DNA from 2 places in the Pseudomonas sp. EU05-FHT14B02 genome. Region 1 is predicted to be linked to the other one. Evidence: riboswitches for the same ligand, from Rfam matches in the RefSeq annotation. Region 1 holds a riboswitch; the other holds the start of a gene.
What was found. Region 1 has a riboswitch for cobalamin ahead of AC3WTM_RS26080 (CbtB domain-containing protein). Riboswitches for the same ligand answer to the same signal wherever they lie in the genome.

Region 1 (4,379 bases):
GACTTCATCGACGTACAGGTCAACCGAGGCGTGGTTCTGCACCTGCATCGGATTGGCCAGGCGCACGCTCGGGTAATCGTCGGGCAACTGCTGCGCCGCTTCGGCGAGCAGCGCCAGGCTGGAATCGCCGCTGCACAGGACCACCAGCTCGGCGGGGGTTTGTCCAAGGTCGGCAATGTTGTCATCCGACACGAAACCGCCGGGCTGGGTCCTGAGCAGGTGCATGGCTTACACGCTGAGCGCGGCGCGCAATTGCGCTTCGAGAACAGTGGCGTCCAGTTCCTGGCCGATCAGCACCAGGCGAGTGACTCGCGCCTCTTCGGCGCCCCACTGGCGGTCGAAGTGCTTGTCAAAACGCGTACCCACGCCCTGGATCAGCAGGCGCATCGGCTTGTTCGGAATCGCCGCAAACCCCTTGACGCGCAGGATGCCGTGCTGAACCACCAACTGGGTCAGCGCATCCAGCAGCAGGCTTTCGTCGGCTTGCGGCAGTTCGATGGAGATCGAATCGAAGGCGTCGTGATCGTGGTCATCATGATCGTCGTCGCCATCGTGATGATGGTCGTGGTGGCTGTGGCGGCTGTCGATGTGTTCTTCGGAGCCGACACCCAGGCCGATCAGCACGTCCAGCGGCAGGCGACCACTGCTGGCTTCGATGATTTTCACCGCTGGCGGCAACTCCTCGGCGACTTCCAGGCGCACACGGGCCAGGTCCGTCGGGTTGATCAGGTCGGTTTTGTTGAGGATTACCAGGTCAGCGCTGGCCAATTGGTCAGCGAACAGTTCGTGCAGCGGCGATTCGTGGTCCAGGTTCGGGTCGAGTTTGCGCTGGGCGTCGACCTGATCCGGGAACGCGGCGAAGGTGCCGGCGGCCACGGCCGGGCTGTCGACCACGGTGATTACCGCATCTACCGTGCAGGCACTGCGGATTTCCGGCCACTGGAATGCCTGCACCAGCGGTTTGGGTAACGCCAGACCGGACGTTTCGATGAGAATGTGGTCCAGATCGCCGCGACGGGCCACCAGTTCGCGCATCACCGGGAAGAATTCTTCCTGGACGGTGCAGCACAGGCAGCCGTTGGCCAGTTCATAGACACGGCCATTGGCTTCTTCTTCGGTGCAACCGATGGAGCATTGCTTGAGGATTTCGCCGTCGATGCCCAACTCGCCAAATTCGTTGACGATCACCGCGATGCGGCGACCCTGGGCGTTGTCGAGCATGTGCCGCAGCAGCGTGGTTTTACCCGAGCCGAGAAAGCCTGTAACGATGGTGACGGGGAGTTTGGCCAGTGTTTTCATCGGATGCCCTATGGCTAAGCTGGCGGGCATACGGGACGACAACCGGCAACGCGCACGCGCGTGCCTGAAGAGTTCGCCACCGGATCACCCCGCCCGGTTGAAAGTGAGAATCTGTGACGAGGCAGGTCTCCTGGCTGACGGTGTGCCGGGCTTGAGCCTGGCATTCGCTGCGCCTTCCCGCCGGCCCCATGGATTGAGTCAGCAGTGGCGTGGCAACGAACATCACCGTTCACAGTTGCGGGGGCAGCCGCGGCATTGACCGCGTTCCCTTCTTAGCTTCGACAAACGCCGAAGAACCTCGAAAGCGCAAGGCTACGCATGGTCTTGGGGCGGGTCAATGTTCATGCTGAGTTCTGTAGCGCCTGTAACGACGCCATCGCGAGCAAGCTCGCTCCCACAGGGGATGGGGTTCTTTGAGAAAAATGCGGTCAAATGCAGGAGCGAGCTCGCTCGCGATTGAGTCGACCCGGTTCCGAATTGAGAACCCCTGCCAATTGACGCCCAACCCCCGCCCATGCTCTCCTACACACCTTGTTACGGGTGCCCTTCACAGGGTGAAACGGGAAACCGGTGAATCATGTGCTTTACTCTTAAGCCATGTCAGTCCGGTGCTGCCCCCGCAACGGTAAGCGAGCGAAGCGTCAGATCCACTGTGCCACTGCGGCATGGGAAGGTGATGCTTTCAGGTCCAGGCGCAAGCCTTTGCCCCTCGTGAGCCCGGAGACCGGCCCGCAACACAAAGTGACCAGTACGATCACTGAACCAACAAACCCGCGGTGGGCGGGCGCTGTTTGAAACCTTGCGCGCCTGGTCGTGCGGGTTTTTGCATGCGCTCTTATTCCCCGCTGACAGACCAGAGGGAAACGCCATGTCGATCATCAGCAGCGCCGAACACACAGCCGCGAGCACCACTTCAACCCTGACCCAACGTCTGGCAGCCGCCGTCTGCGCGTCGATCCTGGGCGCGTGCCTTGTGTATTTCGCCGGTTTCTCGCACATCGAAGCGGTGCACAACGCCGCCCACGATACCCGCCACAGCTCCGCGTTCCCGTGCCATTGAGAGCTGTCGACATGATCAAGCGTATTGTGCAAACCGCAGGTTTCACCGGGCTGCTGGCCGCCCTGTTGCTGACCCTGCTGCAAAGTTTCTGGGTCGCCCCGCTGATTTTGCAGGCCGAGACCTACGAAAAAGCCGAACCGGCCGCTGTTGAAATGCATGAACACGCCGACAGTGCGGTGTCTGCCCACACTCACGATGCACAAGCCTGGGAGCCGCAAGACGGCTGGCAGCGCGTGCTGTCGACCACCGGTGGCAACCTGGTGGTGGCGGTGGGTTTCGCCCTGATGCTGGCCGGCCTGTACACCTTGCGTGCGCCGACCAAAACCTCTCAAGGCCTGCTCTGGGGCCTGGCCGGTTACGCGACCTTCGTGCTCGCGCCGACTCTCGGCCTGCCACCTGAATTGCCAGGCACTGCCGCCGCCGACCTGGCACAACGGCAACTGTGGTGGGTCGGTACCGCCGCCTCCACCGCCGTCGGTATTGCACTGATCGTGTTCAGTCGTCACTGGCTGATGAAAGTCCTCGGCGCGGCGATCCTCGCCGTTCCCCATGTGATTGGCGCGCCGCAACCGGAGGTGCATTCGATGCTTGCTCCAGAGGCGCTGGAAACCCGGTTCAAAATCGCTTCGCAACTGACCAACGTGGCATACTGGCTGGCCCTGGGCCTGATCAGCGCCTGGTTGTTCCGTCGCAAAAGCGATGGTCAATACAACGCATGACTGACGTCAGCACAGCGCCGACCCTGGTGGTCGGCCTGGGCTGCCAACGGGGCTGCCCCGTCAGCACGTTGCTGGCGCTGCTCGATCAGGCGCTGGAGGCGCACCAGATTGCCCGTCATGAAATCAAGGCGCTGGCCAGCATCGATTCGAAGCGCGACGAACCTGCACTGATCGAACTGGCTCAGCAACTCGGCCTGGAACTGATGTATTTCAGCAGTGAGCAACTGGCCGCTTATGAACCGCAACTCAGCCATCAATCGCAAATAGCGTTTGAACGCACCGGTTGCTACGGCGTTGCGGAAAGCGCCGCACTGGCCCTGGCCGAACAACTGGCCCAGGCCCCGGCAAAACTGCTGATTCCACGACAAAAATATGCCCAGGCAACCCTGGCATTGGCTGGCGCTGCGTAAAAACCCATAATCCCCGCCTTTGATCATGAACATTCTTCATCTGAAGACCTGTTCAGCCCCTTTTTCCCACAGGAACCGACGATGACCGTCTACTTCATTGGCGCAGGTCCCGGCGACCCCGAACTGATCACCGTCAAGGGCCAGCGCCTGATTCGCAGTTGCCCGGTGATCATTTATGCCGGCTCACTGGTGCCTGCCGCCGTACTGGAAGGTCACTGTGCCGAACAGGTGGTCAACAGCGCCGAACTGCACCTGGAACAGATCATCGACCTGATCAAGACCGCCCACGCCAAAGGCCAGGATGTGGCCCGGGTGCACTCCGGCGATCCGAGCCTGTATGGCGCCATTGGCGAGCAGATTCGCTATCTGCGTGAACTGGGCATTGCGTTCGAAATCGTACCCGGCGTGACTGCCACAGCCGCTTGCGCAGCGCTCCTGGGCGCGGAACTGACCCTGCCGGACATTTCGCAGAGCGTGATCCTGACTCGCTACGCCGACAAAACCGCCATGCCACCCGGAGAGGAATTCTCCAGCCTGGCGCAGCACGGCGCGACCATGGCGATTCATTTGGGGGTCAGTCACCTGGCGAAGATCGTCGAGGAACTGCTGCCGCATTACGGTGCCGATTGCCCGATTGCAGTGGTGCACCGCGCGAGCTGGCCGGATCAGGATTGGGTGGTGGGCACGCTGGCAGATATTGCCGGGAAGGTTGAATCGAAGGGATTTCGTCGTACGGCGTTGATTCTGGTGGGTAGGGTGCTGGACAGTGATCACTTCAGCGAGTCATCGCTGTATCGTGCGGGGCATGCGCATCTCTACAGGCCCTGATTCACCACCTACCCTGTGGCGAGGGGGTATGCCCCCTCGCCACAGGGTTCCAATCACCCATAA
Region 2 (4,379 bases), on a different contig from region 1:
GACGCCAGCCACAGGTTCTGGATCGCGCAGGACAACGAAGCCATGTCCATTTCCGGCAGCGTGCGGCGGCCGAAGATATGCTGCTCGCGGTCGTCCATCAGTGCGGCGACCAGCACCTCGGCGCAATCGTTGATGCCTTCCACCTTGAGCTTCATGAACTCATCGCTGCGCTCGCCAAGGGCTTCGGCGGTGCGAATGCGTTCTTCTTCTACCAGGGCCTGGATTTGCCCGCGCAAGGCGCGATCGCTGATGCGAATGAAGCGCCAGGGCTGCATCAGGCCGACACTGGGTGCCTGATGCGCGGCTTCGAGCAGGCGACGGAGCAATTCGGGCTCGACGGTGCCGCCGCTGAAGTGGCGCATGTCGCGGCGCTCGGCGATGGCGCGGTACACCGCCGCGCGTTCGGCTTCGCAAAATGCGTTATCCGTCATGGCCTCTTCGCGGGCAAGCCCGCTCCCACAGGGTTTTGGTCAGGCGCAAACAGTGCGGCAATCGCCGACGGATTGGACGGAAAATAGAAATGCACATAAGAGGCCGTCATCCGCCCCTCACGATAAACCGCTTCTGCCCCTCGCCCGCCGTTAGGGCTCAAGCCACGGGCAATCGGCACCAGTTCAGTGGTGGTCAGCGAATGATGGTAGGTGTGCCCACGCAGCAAACCTTCCGGCAGTTCCACCGCCTGCAACGCCAGCGCCGCCAGGCGCTTTTGCATCACTGCATCACCACTGAGCAGGCCAACCAGTTCGGCGCGAGTACCCTCGACATCGGTCAGGGAATCGAGCAGATACAGCATGCCGCCACACTCGGCGAGCAGCGGTTTGCCTGCCTGGTGGTGGGCGCGGATCGCATCGAGCATCGCGGTGTTTTGCGCCAGTGCAACGTGGTGCAGTTCCGGGTAACCGCCTGGCAGATACAGGCTGTCCGCCTGCGGCAACACACAGTCACGGATCGGCGAGAAGAATGACAATTCGGCGCCCATCGCCCGCAGCAGATCCAGGCTCGCGCCGTAGGTGAACGCAAAGGCTTCATCGCGGGCGACGGCAATGCGCACGCCGGCCAGCAGCGGTTCGGCCGCGATCACATCAGGTGCGGCGAATTCGACTGCCGGTGGCAGCGCGACCTCGCAACTGCTGGCCAGGGCATCGGCTGCCGCGTCGAGGCGCAGGTCGAGATCATTCAACTCACTGGCCTGCACCAGCCCCAGGTGCCGGCTCGGCAGTTCGATCCCGGTTTCCCGGGACAGCGCGCCGTACCAGCGCAAACCTTCAGTCAGGCTGCCTTCGAGCAGTTGCGCGTGGCGCAGCGTGCCGACACGATTGGCCAGCACGCCGGCGAACGGCAAGTCCGGCTGATAACGCGCCAACCCCAGGGCCAATGCGCCAAAGGTCTGGGCCATGGCGGTGCCATCGATCACCCCCAGCACCGGCACACCGAAATGCCGCGCCAGATCGGCGCTCGACGGCGTACCGTCGAACAACCCCATGACGCCTTCGATCAGGATCAGGTCGGCTTCAGCGGCGGCTTCCCAAAGCAACCGGCGACTCTCCTGCTCGCCAACCATCCACATGTCCAGCTGATACACCGGCGCACCGCTGGCGCGCTCGAGGATCATCGGATCGAGAAAGTCGGGCCCGCACTTGAACACTCGGACCTTGCGCCCCTGATTGCGATGCAATCGGGCCAGTGCCGCGGTGACGGTAGTCTTGCCCTGGCCGGAGGCCGGCGCGGCAATCAGTACCGCCGGACAGTGTCGAGGCTGACTCACAATTCGACGCCTTTCTGCGCTTTGATCCCGGCTTGAAAGGCGTGCTTGATCACGCCCATTTCGGTGACGGTGTCAGCCATCTCGATCATCTCCGGCTTGGCGGCACGACCGGTGACCACCACGTGCTGCATCGGCGGTCGGGCCTGCAAGTCGCTGAGCACCTGATCGAGATCGAGGTAGCCGTGTTTGAGGGCGATATTCAGCTCATCGAGCACCACCAGACCGATGGACGGATCGCGCAACAGTTGCTGCGACACCGCCCAGGCGGCTTCGGCGGCGGCGATGTCGCGCTGGCGGTCCTGGGTTTCCCAGGTAAAGCCTTCGCCCATCACATGAAAACGCACCTGCTCGGGAAAGCGCCGGAAGAACAACTCCTCCCCTGTGCTGTTGCGGCCCTTGATGAACTGCACCACGCCGCATTGCATGCCGTGCCCCATGGCGCGGGCGAGCATGCCAAAGGCCGAACTGCTCTTGCCTTTGCCATTACCGGTCAACACCAGCAACAGGCCGCATTCGTTCGGGGAATTGGCGATGCGCTCGTCGATCACGGCTTTTTTGCGCTGCATGCGCGCCAGGTGGCGTTCGTCACGATCGGGGGTATCAGTCATGGGGGGAGCTCTCCGTTGAGGCAGGAATAACGGCGGGCAGGCACAAGAATAGAAGGCAACAAGCCTGGCATCGCCCACCGTGATGCCGCTGGATGAATCAGGCCGGTCTCCGGGCTCATGAGTGGCCGCGGGGCCAGACCGTGCGCCTTCCCGCATCAAATCGACACAGTGGCATCACACACAGTTTTCACTCATTTACCGTTGCGGGGGCAGCGCCGGAATTGCGGGCCTTCGACCAACAGAAGGACTCACTCACCGGCTTCCCTGTTTCACTCTGTCGACCCAAGCCACAGAGCACCTGAAACAAGCCGCGAAGGTTAGAGGGTTGGGGGTGGAGCGTCAATTAAAGCCGGGAGGCCATCGACCGAATAACTGCCATCAACCAATAAACTGACGTCAATCTTGTGCCACACTCCCAGCAGTGATATCAAAGAGCCACAAACTCACAACACAACAACAAGGGTGAGCCCATGCAAGGCATGATCATCAGCAATCCAAAGCTGGAATTCCTGCGCCCGGTGCTCGAACGCTGGTTCGAATGCATCGACCGTTACAACGCCGTCCGCGGTGATGGCGACACACCATACTGGCACGACGAGAAGGCCAATCTCGGACTACTGTCTGCCGCCGCCTGGATGGCCGAGATGGTCACGCTGCAACAGACGCCAACCCGCAAGCAGACCGAAGAAGGCGAACGCAACAGCCGCGCCGACCTGCTCCTGGCTTCACCCGAAACCCGCGCCTACATCCAGACCAGCCAACGCTGGCCACGGGTCAACAGCCTCAACTTGACCCAGGCCCTGCTCGACATCGCCAGCGATGCCAAGCGCCTGAGCCACGCCAGCGACCTGAAACTCGGCTGCCTGTTCGTCGCCCCGCAAAAAGCCCAGCAGGGCGCCACACCGGAAGAACTCCAGGACATGGTCGACGACCTGCAAAAGGAACACACCTGCGCTGTCGCCTGGTATTTCCCTTATGCCTACCGCAAGTTGCGCAACGAAGCCGGCAACTATCACCCCGGCATTGCGGTGCTGTTCAAGGAAGCTCGCGGCTGAAGGTTGAACCATCGGCCGACAACGCGCCTCTATGATTAGAACAAGGCACTCATGGGGAAGACCCGTATGCGCACGCCCCCGCTCGTTCTCGTTATCGCGCTCTGCGGAGGGCTCGCCGCTTGTGGCGGGACCGCCCGTCTGCAAGTCTCCGACGGCACCGGTCCTTCTCCTCAACTGCCAGAACCCGACAGAACGCTGATCCCGACCGTGAACATCGCCCCGGCCATTGGCTGGCCGCAGGGTGCGAAGCCCATCGCCGCCAATGGCACCCAAGTGACCGCTTTTGCCGAAGACCTGGATCACCCGCGCTGGCTTTATGTGCTGCCCAATGGCGATGTACTGGTAGCGGAAACCAATGCTCCCCCCAAACCCGAAGACGGCAAAGGCATTCGCGGCTGGCTCATGAAGAAATTCATGGGGCGTGCCGGAGCCAGGGTGCCCAGCGCCAACCGCATCACCTTGCTGCGCGACAAGGACCACGATGGGGTCGCGGAAACCCGCACGGTATTTCTGCAAAACCTCAACTCGCCCTTCGGCATGACCCTGGTCGGCAATGACCTGTATGTGGCCGACACTGATCGCCTGCTGCGCTTTCACTATGAAAGTGGTGATACGCAGATCAAGTCACCGCCGGCAAAAGTGGTCGACCTGCCGGGCGGCCTGCTGAATCACCACTGGACCAAGAACGTCATCGCCAGCAAGGACGGCAGCAAGCTGTACGTCACCGTGGGTTCCAACAGCAACGTTGCGGAACACGGCATGGACAAGGAAGAAGGTCGCGCGGCGATCTGGGAAGTGGATCGCGCCACCGGCCAGCAGCGGATCTTCGCGTCCGGCCTGCGCAACCCCAACGGCATGGCCTGGGAACCGCACAGTGGGGCGCTTTGGACCGCGGTCAACGAACGGGATGAAATCGGCAGCGACCTGGTACCGGACTACATCACCTCGGTG

Region 2: another riboswitch for cobalamin. It lies ahead of cobO (cob(I)yrinic acid a,c-diamide adenosyltransferase); the one in region 1 lies ahead of AC3WTM_RS26080 (CbtB domain-containing protein).

Annotation. Positions count from the first base shown of each region.
Region 1 covers NZ_JBYTDD010000035.1:74,302-78,680, reverse strand. The annotation lists partial or broken gene cobN (cobaltochelatase subunit CobN) at 1-225, opposite strand, end outside; gene cobW (cobalamin biosynthesis protein CobW) at 229-1,299, opposite strand; cobalamin riboswitch at 1,403-1,615, opposite strand; cobalamin riboswitch at 1,821-2,046, shown strand; gene AC3WTM_RS26080 (CbtB domain-containing protein) at 2,168-2,359, shown strand; gene AC3WTM_RS26075 (CbtA family protein) at 2,371-3,078, shown strand; gene AC3WTM_RS26070 (cobalamin biosynthesis protein) at 3,075-3,488, shown strand; gene cobM (precorrin-4 C(11)-methyltransferase) at 3,570-4,316, shown strand.
Region 2 covers NZ_JBYTDD010000044.1:10,474-14,852, reverse strand. The annotation lists gene bluB (5,6-dimethylbenzimidazole synthase) at 1-431, opposite strand, end outside; gene AC3WTM_RS28285 (cobyrinic acid a,c-diamide synthase CobB) at 428-1,765, opposite strand; gene cobO (cob(I)yrinic acid a,c-diamide adenosyltransferase) at 1,762-2,373, opposite strand; cobalamin riboswitch at 2,457-2,690, opposite strand; gene AC3WTM_RS28275 (hypothetical protein) at 2,844-3,428, shown strand; gene AC3WTM_RS28270 (PQQ-dependent sugar dehydrogenase) at 3,495-4,379, shown strand, end outside.